4 regions of the Exiguobacterium sp. s168 genome follow, and region 2 is predicted to be linked to each of the others. Evidence: riboswitches for the same ligand, from Rfam matches in the RefSeq annotation. Region 2 holds a riboswitch; each other region holds the start of a gene.
The links. Region 2 has a riboswitch for S-adenosylmethionine ahead of KNQ15_RS08260 (amino acid permease). Riboswitches for the same ligand answer to the same signal wherever they lie in the genome.

Region 1 (3,146 bases), on a different contig from region 2:
GGCACGGAACGTTGAAGCAAACGTCAGCCAGAACGTATCGATGTCCTTGATTCTTGCGTCACGTCGTGTAGGGTAATCTGGATATGCCGCGAAGAAAAGATGGGCGATGAATTGCCCGACATCGAATCCGAATGGACCATAGAAGGCGAATTCTGGATCGATGACTTTCGTTTCCGTCGCCGAAGCGAAGATGCTTCCTGTATGTAGATCGCCGTGTAGCAACGCATCCCCTTTCGTGATGAAGAGTGCTTCGAGTTTTGCGACTTCGCGTTTTAACTCATCGTCTGCCCAAAGACGTGCCACTTCTTCCTCCAGTCCGGCTTCAATCTCGTTCGTCTCCGCGTCATGAAACGGATCTGTGAAGATCAGTTTTTCTGTGATATCGCACAAATCTGGATTGTAGTACGTTCGAGCAACACGTTTCTTTTCAACCGGACCAAGCGCAAAGTCCGATGTATGGAATAAAGTCCGAGCGAGATAAGAACCGATATGTTCCGCAAGCAACGGATACTGTTCACCCGCGAGCAGTCCAGTCCGAACGATCGTCAGATGTGAAAGATCTTCCATGACCGTATACGCCTCTTCGTGACTAGCATGAAAAACACGTGGTACGAACGGCACGGCATGCCGGGCGAATTCACGGAGTGCGGATTGCTCAATCCACGCCCGCTCGAGCGATAATGGCCAGCTCTCACCGACGACTTTTGCGTACGGGAGTGCTTGTTTTAGAATCAATCGATGTTCACCTTCTCGAATTCGGAAGACGAGGTTAAGATTCCCATCGCCAATCTCTTCTGCTTCGACGGCTCCGTCGCCGATCAGTCCTAATGAGCGGACCCGTTCAATCGCGTCCTGTTCTGTGAATGCTTTGTATGTCATCTCAGTTTCCCCCTAATGTAATACACGAAAAAGCGCCTCTTTTCGTCATCGAAAAGAGGCGCAGGAAAGTCACTGCGTCCTCTTATCTCTCAGACGAAACGTCTGTTGGATGTAGCACCGTGCCTAGTGGTCGGTTGCTGCGGCGTCATCGGGCCAATTCCCTCTGCCAACTCGCGATAAGAGTCGTATGTAGTTGTCGTGTGTGATATTGATTTGAATCTTACGCAATCGACTTCCTCGCTGTCAAATCGAAATCAAGCAGAAATCGATATCGTTTTCATGCCATATATAGAAAGAGTATTTTCAAAAAAATAAATTTTCTAAAAATAATTTGACAAGTGACGATTCTCATGTAAAAATTGCAATTAGATTTCACAATTTCATCCAATTCTTATCAAGAGCAGACGGAGGGACAAGCCCTACGATGTCGCAGCAACCGACCTTTTGGCACGGTGCTAATTCTTGCAGCTACTAAGCTGACAGATAAGAGTCCACGTTCGAATTATTCATGGTCTCTTGTCACTGACGAGAGACCATTTTTTTGTTGAAGGAGGAAAGACATGGCTTATATCACTGCTACTTATCAATTGACTGCCCGTGATCGACTCGAGCAACGCGCTGAACAACTCGCGCTTGGTCTGACAGTCGGTTCTTGGACGGAACTGAATCATCTCGAACAACAACAACTCGCCTCGTTCAAAGGGGAAGTCGTACATACCGAAGAGCGCGATGGCAAAGGATATATCACGATTCGTTATCCGGAACATAACGTGTCGCGCGACTTTTCTGCGATTCTGACGACCGTCTTCGGGAAACTCTCACTCGACGGTGAAATCAAACTAACGGAATTGCTATTACCCGATACATTTACGTCGGACTTTCCAGGTGCGAAATTCGGGATCGAAGGGGTCCGCTCCTTGATCGGTGTCGAAGATCGCCCATTATTAATGAGCATCTTCAAAGGAGTCATCGGACGGGATTTATCGTTCCTTCGTGATCAACTCGAAGGACAACTCGCTGGTGGGATTGACCTCGTCAAAGACGATGAGATCCTATACGACAATCCGTTGACACCGACGATTGACCGGGCACGAATCGGACGTGAGGTCATCGATGCTCACTTCCACCGGACCGGTAAACGTGCGTTATATGCGATCACACTCAGTGGTCCCGTCTTTACGCTCAAGGATCAAGCCAAGCGATTGATTGATGCTGGAGCGACCGCATTCTTGCTGAATACCTTCACATACGGACTCGACGTCTTACGCGAACTGGCGAGTGATCCGGAAATCAACGTTCCGATCTTCAATCATCCAGCATATAGCGGTGCGTTGATCGCTAGCCCGAATCACGGAGTCGCAGCTCCTGTCTTACTCGGCACATTACCGCGTGCTGCTGGAGCAGACTTGACGCTATTCCCGTCTCCTTACGGCAATGTCGCTTTGCCAAAGGATGTCGCTCGTGGCATCGCGGTCGAAGCGACCCGTCTCGGTCAGACGAAATCGATCTTCCCGGTTCCTTCAGCTGGTATTCATCCTGGACTCGTCGCTCAACTCGTACGGGACTTCGGTATCGATTCCGTCATCAACGCCGGCGGCGGCGTACATGGTCATCCGCAAGGTGCTGCGGCTGGTGTCATTGCTTTCCGTCAGGCACTCGATGCGGCACTCGCAAATGAATCCCTATCGGCGGCAGCATCGCGTCATGAAGAATTACGGATCGCCCTCGACGCTTGGGGGATCAAGTCATGACCGTACGGATTCTTTGTGACTTCGACGGTACGGTGACGACGCAGGATAACATCATCGCACTCATGCAGGCATTTGCGCCAGCGAGTGACTTCGAACCGTTGAAACGCGGCGTACTCGACCGGACGCTATCGATTCAGAGTGGCGTCGGGCAAATGTTCGCACTTCTGTCATCTGATGGGAAAACGTCTTATCTTGACTTTTTATTGGAGCGCGCCGTTATTCGCGACGGATTTTCGGAGTTACTTCAGTACAGTCGTCGTCAAGGAATCGATTTTTCGATCGTCAGCGGTGGAATGGACTTTTTCGTCGAACCAATCTTAGCGCCATTCCTTGAACAAGAACAGATTTACTGTAACGTCGCCGATTTCAGTGGTCCATTCGTCCATATCGATTGGCCAAACGCCTGCGATGCCCATTGCACGAACGGGTGCGGCTGTTGTAAAACATCCGTTGCCCGGACATTGCGTAAAGACGGTGACATCATCATCGTCATCGGCGACTCGGTGACGGACTTCG
Region 2 (3,146 bases):
GAGATTGAAAAAAACTGATAATATATTTTTCCGTTTTTTTTTTTCTTGCGAGGACGAATGAAGCAGACGAGAGGGGAAGTTTATCTATTATGAAACGTATTATTATTCGTGCAGGTATGACACCATTCGAACAGTTCGATGCTCCTTATTTGATGAAACATAATTCCATTGGAGGAAACGTTGGAAATCTTATCTATCAATACAGTATCTTTCGTACGTTGATGACAGAAGGTACGACGATTACACCTGACTATTACTATTACGACGAAGAACGGGCAGACGAAATCAATGCCAACTTTGATCTTTATGTCATTCCGTTAGCGGACGCATTCCGAAAAGAATTCGTACCGACGTTACGGAAATATACACGTCTCATCAAAAAATTAAAGATTCCAGTCGTCGTCATCGGTGTAGGATTACGTGCACCGTTTGAACCAGACTTAGATGGTGGATTCCCATTCGATGAAGATGTTAAAGCATTCGTCAGTGCCGTTCTCGAGCGCTCAAGCATGCTTGGTCTTCGCGGAGAGATCACATCGAAATACTTAACACGTCTTGGTTTCCGCGAAGGGATCGATCATCGTGTCATTGGATGTCCTTCGATGTACGCGTTTGGTCGCGACTTGCACATCCGTGAAACGAACATCACACCTGAGTCGATGATTACGGTCAACTCGTCACGTTTGGCTCCACAAAACGTCCTTGATTTCATTACACGCGGAATGGAAGAATACCCGAATCATTACTTCATTCCCCAGTGGATGAAGGAACTGAAGTTAACGTACACAGGAACGCACCCGATCGCAGATCTTTCAGTGACGAACTATCCGGTGAAGATGTCGGATCCTGCTTATATGAATGATCGGGTCCGTTTCTTCTTGAACGCACAGACATGGTTCGATTTCATCGGACAAGCAGACCTTAGTTTTGGTGCGCGCTTGCACGGAAACATCACAGCGACGCTTGCGGGTACGCCGAGTATCCTCATTCCAAAAGATGCACGGATGCGCGAATTGACGGAATACCATCAATTGACGCACATTTGGGCGAACGACATCAAAGCGGATACACAATTATCCGACATCGTAGCCAACGCTGACTTCCAAAGTCCAGCACGTGTTCAAGCGCGTAACTTCGACAACTTCGTTGACTTCTTGAACGTGAATGATCTTGAGCATATCTATCAAGAGACGAACTATCCTGAGAATGTACCGTTTGACCGTCAAATGGCGCAAACTGAGTTGCTCCCACCAGTCCAACCGATTTCTGGCGTAAGTCTTGAAGAAGCAGTCGCCCGTTTCGAACGGTTCTTCCCGGAACAAGAGAAGAAGATTGCGGATGCGCAAAAACAAACAAAAGCACAATTAGCTGAAAAAGATAAGAAAATCAAAGCATTGCAGAAACAAACAGGAACGGCTCAAAAGGATCAAGAGATTGCGGCGCTCAAAGCGCAACTGGCTGCCCAAACGAAGAAAATGAAACATCTGCAAGGGACATTGAACCGGAAAGCGGTTCGTGCAGCCTTGAAAACAGCGGATTTATTCGCTAAAAAATAAGACCTCCAAACATTCCGGATCGATACGATGCGGAATGTTTTTTGGATAGAAGTATTCTGAATTGTGTTGACAATTCGAAAAAGACTTGATAGGGTTAGGAACAATTACATACTTATCCAGAGAGGTGGAGGGACTGGCCCTATGAAACCTCAGCAACAGGTCGAAAGATACTGTGCTAATTCCTGCGGGTGCTGCACCCGATCGATAAGATTTCCGAATTGTCGACCTACGCATCCGTGAGGATGCGTTTTTTGTTTGAAATAGGTGGAATGAGGAGGAAACGAATTCATGAAAACGAGTGGGGCTTTTCGACGCAAGATGGAATCACGTCATCTGATTATGCTGTCGTTAGGTGGTGTCATTGGAACAGGATTGTTTTTAAGTACAGGTTATACGTTAGAACAAGCAGGACGGGTCGGGACGATTTTGTCGTATTTGATTGGGGCAGTCGTCGTCTACTTAGTTATGTTAAGTCTCGGTGAACTCGCCGTGCACATGCCGGAAACCGGTTCATTTCATAAATACGCAACGAATTACATCGGACCCGGTACCGGTTACACAGTCGCCTGGCTCTACTGGCTGACGTGGACGGTCGCCCTTGGTTCAGAATTCACGGCAGCAGGTATTTTGATGCAACGTTGGTTCCCGTCGATTCCGGTGTGGGTGTTCAGCGCCTTATTCGCTGCGATGATCCTTGGTATCAACGTCTTGAAGGTCCGCGTGTTCGCTGAAGTCGAGTTTTGGTTTTCAGCGATTAAGGTCGTGACGATCATTGCTTTCATTTTACTTGGTGCGGGAGCCATCGTCGGCTTCATTCCACTGCAAGATGGTAGTCCGGCTCCATTCTTTTCTTCGTTAACCGAAGGCGGGTTGTTCCCAAATGGCGCTTTCGTCATCTTCATGACGATGCTTGCCGTGAACTTTGCTTACTCGGGAACGGAACTGATCGGTGTAGCAGCAGGTGAAGCAGTCGATCCGAAACGGACGATTCCGCTTGCGATCCGGACGACGATTTTACGACTGGTTCTCTTTTTCGTCGGTACGATCATCGTGTTAGCCGTCTTGTTGCCAACGGAAGGGAAAGGCGTACTCGAAAGTCCGTTCGTCGCCGTGTTTGAACGAATCGGAATTCCTTACGCAGCAGACGTGATGAACTTCGTCATTTTGACAGCGATCTTGTCGGCAGCGAACTCTGGACTTTACGCCGCCTCTCGGATGCTCTGGTCGCTTGCGAACGAACGCATGATTCCACGCTTCTTCGCCCAGGTGACGCCAAATGGGGTGCCACTACGAGCCGTATTGTTCAGCATGCTTGGCGGAGGACTTGCCTTGCTGTCTAGCATCTATGCAGCAGGAAGTGTCTATATTGCGCTCGTCTCGATTTCCGGTCTCGCTGTCGTCGTCGTTTGGATGAGTATCAGCGTTGCCCAGTATCGCTTCCGGAAACAATTTCTCCGCGAAGGGCATACGGTCGACGAATTGGTCTATCGCACACCACTCTTTCCATTCGTCCCGATCGTTGCTTTCGTCGTTTGTTTGATTTCCCTGATTGGTATCGGATTTGATCCGACCCAACGCATTGCCTTGTAC
Region 3 (3,146 bases), on a different contig from region 2:
GGATTTCACGAGGCGACATGGCGAAGACGAATGACAGATTCTACTTGCCCAAAGACTTCTTCCGTCATCTCACTCAGTTCTTCAAAACCAAATGAGGTCAAGAACTGACGTGCTTTATAGTTACGTGCTTCCACGTAGACTTCGAGTGGGACGGCACCTTGTCGTTCGAGTTCACGGATCAGACGTCGCCCGATACCATTTTGCTGATATTTCGGTAAGACGTACAGACGAACGATCTCCCACGTTCCCTCAACATCAACAGCATGAATGAAACCGACGATTTCCTCGTCGATGATTCCGACATAAAAATACTCTCCCCGTGCTTCTTCCGCCGTCCGGATCGCACGAACGACTTCTTCTTGCGGATACGCCTCCTGCACGAAATGCGCTTTTGAACGTTCGGAATAGATTTCTGCATACGTATCCAACCAAGATGTGACGGCAATGTCATGAATACGTCCTGCATCAGCTGGAATAGCTTCGCGTATTTCCATAATCGGAACCCCCCTTTGTATTCATACGAATCGACTCATGTACTTTTACCCTCTTCTAGAAAAAACATTCGTTTCCTGCAAAGTTCCCCGTAAACAAAAAAAGTCCGAAAACCCGCGTAGGGTTCTCGGACTTTTTGATTATGCGAAACGTTTTGCTTGTTCTTCAAGAACTGCTGCTTTATCTGTTTGCTCCCATGGAAGCTCAACATCTGTACGACCGAAGTGACCGTATGCAGCTGTTTGACGATAGATCGGACGACGGAGATCAAGCATGTTGATGATTCCAGCCGGACGAAGATCGAAGTTTTCAGCAACCAATTCGACGAGTTGCGCTTCAGGAAGTTTTCCTGTGCCGAATGTGTCAACCGCGATTGATACTGGGTGCGCGACACCGATTGCGTACGCGAGTTGAACTTCTGCTTTGTCTGCAAGACCTGCAGCAACGAGGTTCTTCGCGACGTAACGTGCTGCGTATGCAGCTGAACGGTCGACTTTCGTTGGATCTTTACCTGAGAATGCTCCACCGCCGTGGCGTGCGTATCCACCATACGTATCAACGATGATCTTACGACCAGTCAATCCAGCATCTCCTTGTGGTCCGCCGATAACGAAACGACCAGTTGGGTTGATGAAGAATTTCGTTGCTGCGTCGATGTATTCAGCCGGGATGACCGGTGTGATGACGTGTTCTTTCAAGTCAGCTTGGATTTGCTCAAGCGTGACTTCTTCTGCGTGTTGTGTCGAGATGACGATTGTATCGACACGAACCGGCTCGTTGTTCTCGTTGTATTCGACCGTGACTTGTGTTTTTCCGTCCGGACGAAGGTAGTCGAGTTGACCGTTTTTACGCACTTCTGCCAAACGGCGTGCGAGACGGTGTGAAAGCGAGATTGGAAGTGGCATGAGTTCTGGTGTTTCTTTCGTTGCGTAACCGAACATGAGACCTTGGTCTCCTGCACCGATAGCATCGATTTCTGCATCAGACATGCTACCTTCACGTGCTTCAAGCGCTTGGTCGACACCAAGAGCGATGTCTGCTGATTGCTCATCGATTGATGTCAATACAGCACACGTGTCCGCGTCGAAACCGTATTTCGCGCGTGTATAACCGATTTCACGAATCGTTTCACGAACGACTTTTGGAATGTCGACGTAAGTTGATGTCGTGATCTCACCTGCAACGAGAACGAGACCTGTTGTAACAGAAGTTTCTGCCGCAACACGTGCGTTTGGATCCGCTGCGAGGATTGCATCAAGAATTGAATCCGAAATTTGGTCACAGATTTTATCTGGATGACCTTCAGTGACTGACTCCGACGTGAAAAGTCGGCGATTAAGGTTTGTCATGTATGACCCTCCCAAAAAAGAATTTGACGGTGTACTCATTTCCCCTAGTTGAGTGGGACGGTAAAATGAAAAAAACCTTTCCAAGTCCAAAAAATGGTCAGGGAAAGGTTGTGCGTTCTTCCTTTACCCTCTTATCGTTCGAAGTGTTTACTTCGCTTCAGGAGAGCACCTTTTCCCTCATTAATATGTGAATTAATGTAGGACGGTTGCCGGGTTTCTTCGGGCCTTGTTCCCTCCACCTGCTCAGAATAAGAGTATCCGTTACGAATTACATGATATAAAGTTGTAACTACTCTGTCAAGCAAGGTTTCAAATTCTAGTCGAAACTTTTTGAAAGAGATGTTAAACTGTTAATGCTGAAAGCGTTTCCAGATAAATAGAAATCAGCACCAGAAAATGATTGCTCTCCCTTTAGTATGTCATATATAATAAATGTGTCATACTAAATGCGATGAGCCAAAACCAACGTAGGGGAAAGGTGGGGTCAGGATGCCGATGACGGTCCTGAATATCGAAGAACTACTCAAGAAAGAGCATGTGTTCAAACAACTATCTGTTGCTGAACTTGTCGAACATGCGATTCGAAACGAAGAAGGTGTCCTTGCTGAGAACGGCGCATTATCTGTAGAAACGGGGAAATTTACAGGTCGTTCACCAAAAGATAAGTTCATCGTCCGTGATTCTTCCTGCGAGTCTCACATTGATTGGGGTCACGTTAACCAACCAATGGATGGAGACAAATTTGAACAATTGTTGCAGAAGGTTCTTCGTTACATGAACGAAGCCGATCATCTCTACTACACAGAAGCTGCAGCAGGTGCAGATACGCACTTCACCCTTCCGGTCCGTGTGCTCACACAATACGCTTGGCATAATCTCTTTGCCAAACAACTCTTTTTACGCGAATATCCTGAAGTGGCTGCCTTTGAACCGTTCACGGTCGTCTACGCACCACATTTCAAGGCAGATCCTGCCGTTGACGGAACGAACTCTGAGACGTTCATCGCCATGTCGTTCGAACACCGAATCGTCTTGATTGGTGGAACGGAGTATGCGGGCGAAATCAAAAAATCAATATTTTCCGTCATGAACTACCTCTTGCCACAAGAAAACGTTCTTTCAATGCACTGTTCGGCAAACGTCGGACACGAAGGTGACGTTGCCTTGTTCTTCGGTCTATCTGGGACTGGTAAGACCACCCTTTCCGCTGATGATAGCCGCCAATTGATTGGTGACGACGAACATGGTTGGTCACACGATGGTGTCTTCAACATCGAAGGAGGATGTTATGCGAAGACGGTTAAC
Region 4 (3,146 bases), on a different contig from region 2:
GCATATCCATTTCAACAGGTAGCATGGGGCACCTCCGATTTAAACCTCGTCATTCTCAAACAGTGGTTCATCAATTGCTAAAGCAGTCGTCATGATGTAAAAGTGCTTTTGATCTTTTTCGTCAGGTGGAGACTGTGTGAACTCGTCTAATAAAGCACGATATTTTGTAGCAAACCGTTGAAAGTCGGCTTCAGACATCGTTAGTTCCTTTTGAAGCGATAAGCTCATCCAGTCCTCGACGTTCGAAGATACGGGAGCAAAAGCAGCTGTCGGAGCCGTAAGGACGCGTGTCTTTGCCCGGTCGAGTACCTCAAGATACGACTGCCGAGTCGCCTCTTTTGTCTCGACGAAGTTCAGAAGGTGATCAGCAGGAATGTATCCTCGGGCAATCGCTTGGTAATATTTCAACAAGTTGCCGCCCTGTTCTTCTGTCCGGACGAGGCGAATTAAGTCATGCTTTTCAAGTTCCCGTACATGATAAAGGACCTTCGCGCGGGATAACGTCAGCAAGTGGGCTAACTGATGCACCGTATGCGGTTTTTCGACGAGAAACATAAGAATTTTTGTTCGTAATGGATCACTGATCACCTTCAATTGTTCATAGCTGTTCAGTATATGAATCGCTTTTTGTTCCATCCAATCATCTCCTTTTTAACCGGTTAATTTTTATTAACCGTAAAACAAAAAACTTCATTTGTAAACGATTACAAATTTATGCAAGGGTGACGCAAAGGACAAAGCAGTTGGTTTACATACAAAAAATTGACTCCAATGACATCTCGGTCATCCTCCACTTTCTACTGGAAAGTAGGGGAAGAACGAGATGCTTGAAATCAGTCTCAGCTACTGTATATGGTTCGAGGTGATTAGACCGTCGTCGTATCTTTCCATTCTTGCTCGATGAAAGCATCGCGACCAGAAGCAGCACGATCTTTTTTATAATGTTCTGGATTTTTCTTATGGAAGTCTTGATGGTACTCTTCCGCTGGATAAAATTCAGAAGCGGCATCGATCCGCGTCACGATCGGTTGTTTGAAACGATTGCTTGCAGCAAGAGTGTCACGAGAAGCGATCGCTGCTTCATGCTGAGCATCCGTATGATAGAAGATTGCTGGTGCGTACTGCGTGCCGCGATCTTGGAACTGACCGTCTGCATCCGTCGGATCCGTTTGTGGCCAGTAGAGTTCGAGCAGACGCTCGTACGGGAACAGACTCGGATCAAACGTGATTTGAACGACTTCGAGATGTCCTGTCGTTCCTGTTTTAACTTGCTCGTATGTCGGGTGATCGACGTGTCCACCCATGTAACCTGATACGATTCCCTCGATTCCTGGTAATTCTTCAAACGGTGTCACCATACACCAAAAACATCCACCTGCAAATGTTGCTTTTTCCATCCGTATCTTCCTCTCCGTGGGAAATTCCCATTGTATGTCTGACAGCGAGAAAAACGAAAACGACTCCTTCGCTTGGTTGCAAAAGGAGTCGCCGCTTTTTATCAACCAAAGCTTTCGCTTTGCTGGTCGTAGCACCTTGCTATGCGCAGGTTGCTGGGACGTCATCGATCCAGATCTCTCGGTCCACTCTTGATAAGGGTATATGAAGTTGATGTCATTCGTTATCATTGTTGTGATGATACCATTCACAAAGAAAAAAAGTCAATCCTTAGGTTTCAAGGCACGTAAAACGGTCGCTCCGAGTGTTTTCGCACCAACCAACAACGCCTGTTCGTTGATCTCGTACTGCGGATGATGTTGTGGATGATTGACGCGACCGTCCGTATATCCGGAGCCGGTGAAGAAATAACTACCCGGTACGTGCGTTAAGTAATGTGCGAAGTCATCCGCCGCCATCATCGGTGTGAGTGACCGGACAGATGCTTCCGGTAAGAAAGAAGCGGCTTCCTGAACGAGTTTTGTCTCGTCCGGATGATTCCAAAGCGCCGGGTAACCCGTCGTGAAGTCAATCGAATAGGTGGCACCGATGCCGGCACACGTTGTTTTGGCGATAAGGTCGACTTCTTGTCGGAGCTGATGTCGTAGTGTCTCGTTGAACGTCCGAATCTCCCCGACGATGCGTGCTTCACCTGTGACGATGTTCGGAGCCGTTCCCGCATGGAAGGACCCGATCGCAAGGACAGCGGGTTCGAACGGATCGACCCGTCGACTGACAAGGTGTTGGAGGTTACAGACCAGTTGTGCACCGGCGACAAGCGCATCTTTTGTTTTGTGCGGTGCCTGGGCATGCCCGCCTTGACCGTGAACGATGATTTCGAATTCATCGATCGCGCATAATGTATGTCCTTCTCGAAAACCGATCGTACCGACCGGTAAATCATTTTCGAGATGTGTCGCGAAGATCGCATCGACGCCTTCGAGGACCCCGGCTTCAATCATTTGGATCGCGCCACCGGGAAAGACCTCTTCACCATGCTGGTGGATGATTCGAATCGTTCCTTGCAATTGATCCCGTAATGGATAGAGTGTAGCAGCAAGGGCCATCACCATCGCCGTATGCCCATCGTGTCCACATGCATGCATGACACCAGGGTGAATCGACCGGAAAGCGAGTGTCGTCTCTTCTTGAAGCGGTAAGGCATCAAAATCTGCACGAACAGCAATCGTCGGACCAGGTTGTTTGCCTTCGATCGTCGCGACGACACCACGACCTCCGACGGCTGTTTCGTGAGGGATGCCCTGCTCCGCATAAAAGTTTGCAATTCGTTCTGGTGTGCGGACTTCCTGGAAAGAGAGTTCCGGATGTCGATGAAAATCACGACGTAACGCGATCATCGTGGGTTCGAATTGTTCAAGTGCTTCAAAAAGTTGAGTTTGCATCTTCAGGCTCCTTTGACGTGTGTCTTTTCGTGAAAATGGGTACAGATACAGGTAATCACGAAAGGGGATAATGAAACATGGGAGAAATCGTCGTCAACGCTGTACTTACAATCAAAGCAGGACTTGCGGATCAAGTCTTCCCGATTCTACAAACGGTCTATCATGCCTCACAAAAAGAAGAAGGGTGCTTACGTTATTCCTTACATCAATCGATCGAGGATGAGCATCAATTCATGCTGTATGAAGTGTATCGTGATGAAGAGGCACTTGAAGCGCATATCGCATCCGATCACTATAAAGCCTACCGTG

Region 1: linked by a shared signal. The riboswitch ahead of KNQ15_RS09400 (2,3-diketo-5-methylthiopentyl-1-phosphate enolase) and the one ahead of KNQ15_RS08260 (amino acid permease) in region 2 are both predicted to bind S-adenosylmethionine.
Region 3: linked by a shared signal. The riboswitch ahead of metK (methionine adenosyltransferase) and the one ahead of KNQ15_RS08260 (amino acid permease) in region 2 are both predicted to bind S-adenosylmethionine.
Region 4: linked by a shared signal. The riboswitch ahead of msrA (peptide-methionine (S)-S-oxide reductase MsrA) and the one ahead of KNQ15_RS08260 (amino acid permease) in region 2 are both predicted to bind S-adenosylmethionine.

The regions. Positions count from the first base shown of each region.
Region 1 covers NZ_JACSNE010000013.1:53,182-56,327, reverse strand. The annotation lists gene mtnK (S-methyl-5-thioribose kinase) at 1-879, opposite strand, end outside; SAM riboswitch class I at 959-1,062, opposite strand; SAM riboswitch class I at 1,268-1,369, shown strand; gene KNQ15_RS09400 (2,3-diketo-5-methylthiopentyl-1-phosphate enolase) at 1,440-2,630, shown strand; gene KNQ15_RS09395 (2-hydroxy-3-keto-5-methylthiopentenyl-1-phosphate phosphatase) at 2,627-3,146, shown strand, end outside.
Region 2 covers NZ_JACSNE010000011.1:188-3,333, forward strand. The annotation lists gene KNQ15_RS08255 (polysaccharide pyruvyl transferase family protein) at 90-1,556, shown strand; SAM riboswitch class I at 1,666-1,767, shown strand; gene KNQ15_RS08260 (amino acid permease) at 1,845-3,146, shown strand, end outside.
Region 3 covers NZ_JACSNE010000002.1:256,161-259,306, forward strand. The annotation lists gene KNQ15_RS02680 (GNAT family N-acetyltransferase) at 6-494, opposite strand; gene metK (methionine adenosyltransferase) at 633-1,841, opposite strand; SAM riboswitch class I at 1,970-2,096, opposite strand; gene pckA (phosphoenolpyruvate carboxykinase (ATP)) at 2,331-3,146, shown strand, end outside.
Region 4 covers NZ_JACSNE010000013.1:32,571-35,716, forward strand. The annotation lists gene KNQ15_RS09270 (MFS transporter) at 1-25, opposite strand, end outside; gene KNQ15_RS09275 (winged helix-turn-helix domain-containing protein) at 40-636, opposite strand; gene msrA (peptide-methionine (S)-S-oxide reductase MsrA) at 867-1,397, opposite strand; SAM riboswitch class I at 1,493-1,596, opposite strand; gene KNQ15_RS09285 (M20 metallopeptidase family protein) at 1,659-2,837, opposite strand; gene KNQ15_RS09290 (putative quinol monooxygenase) at 2,915-3,146, shown strand, end outside.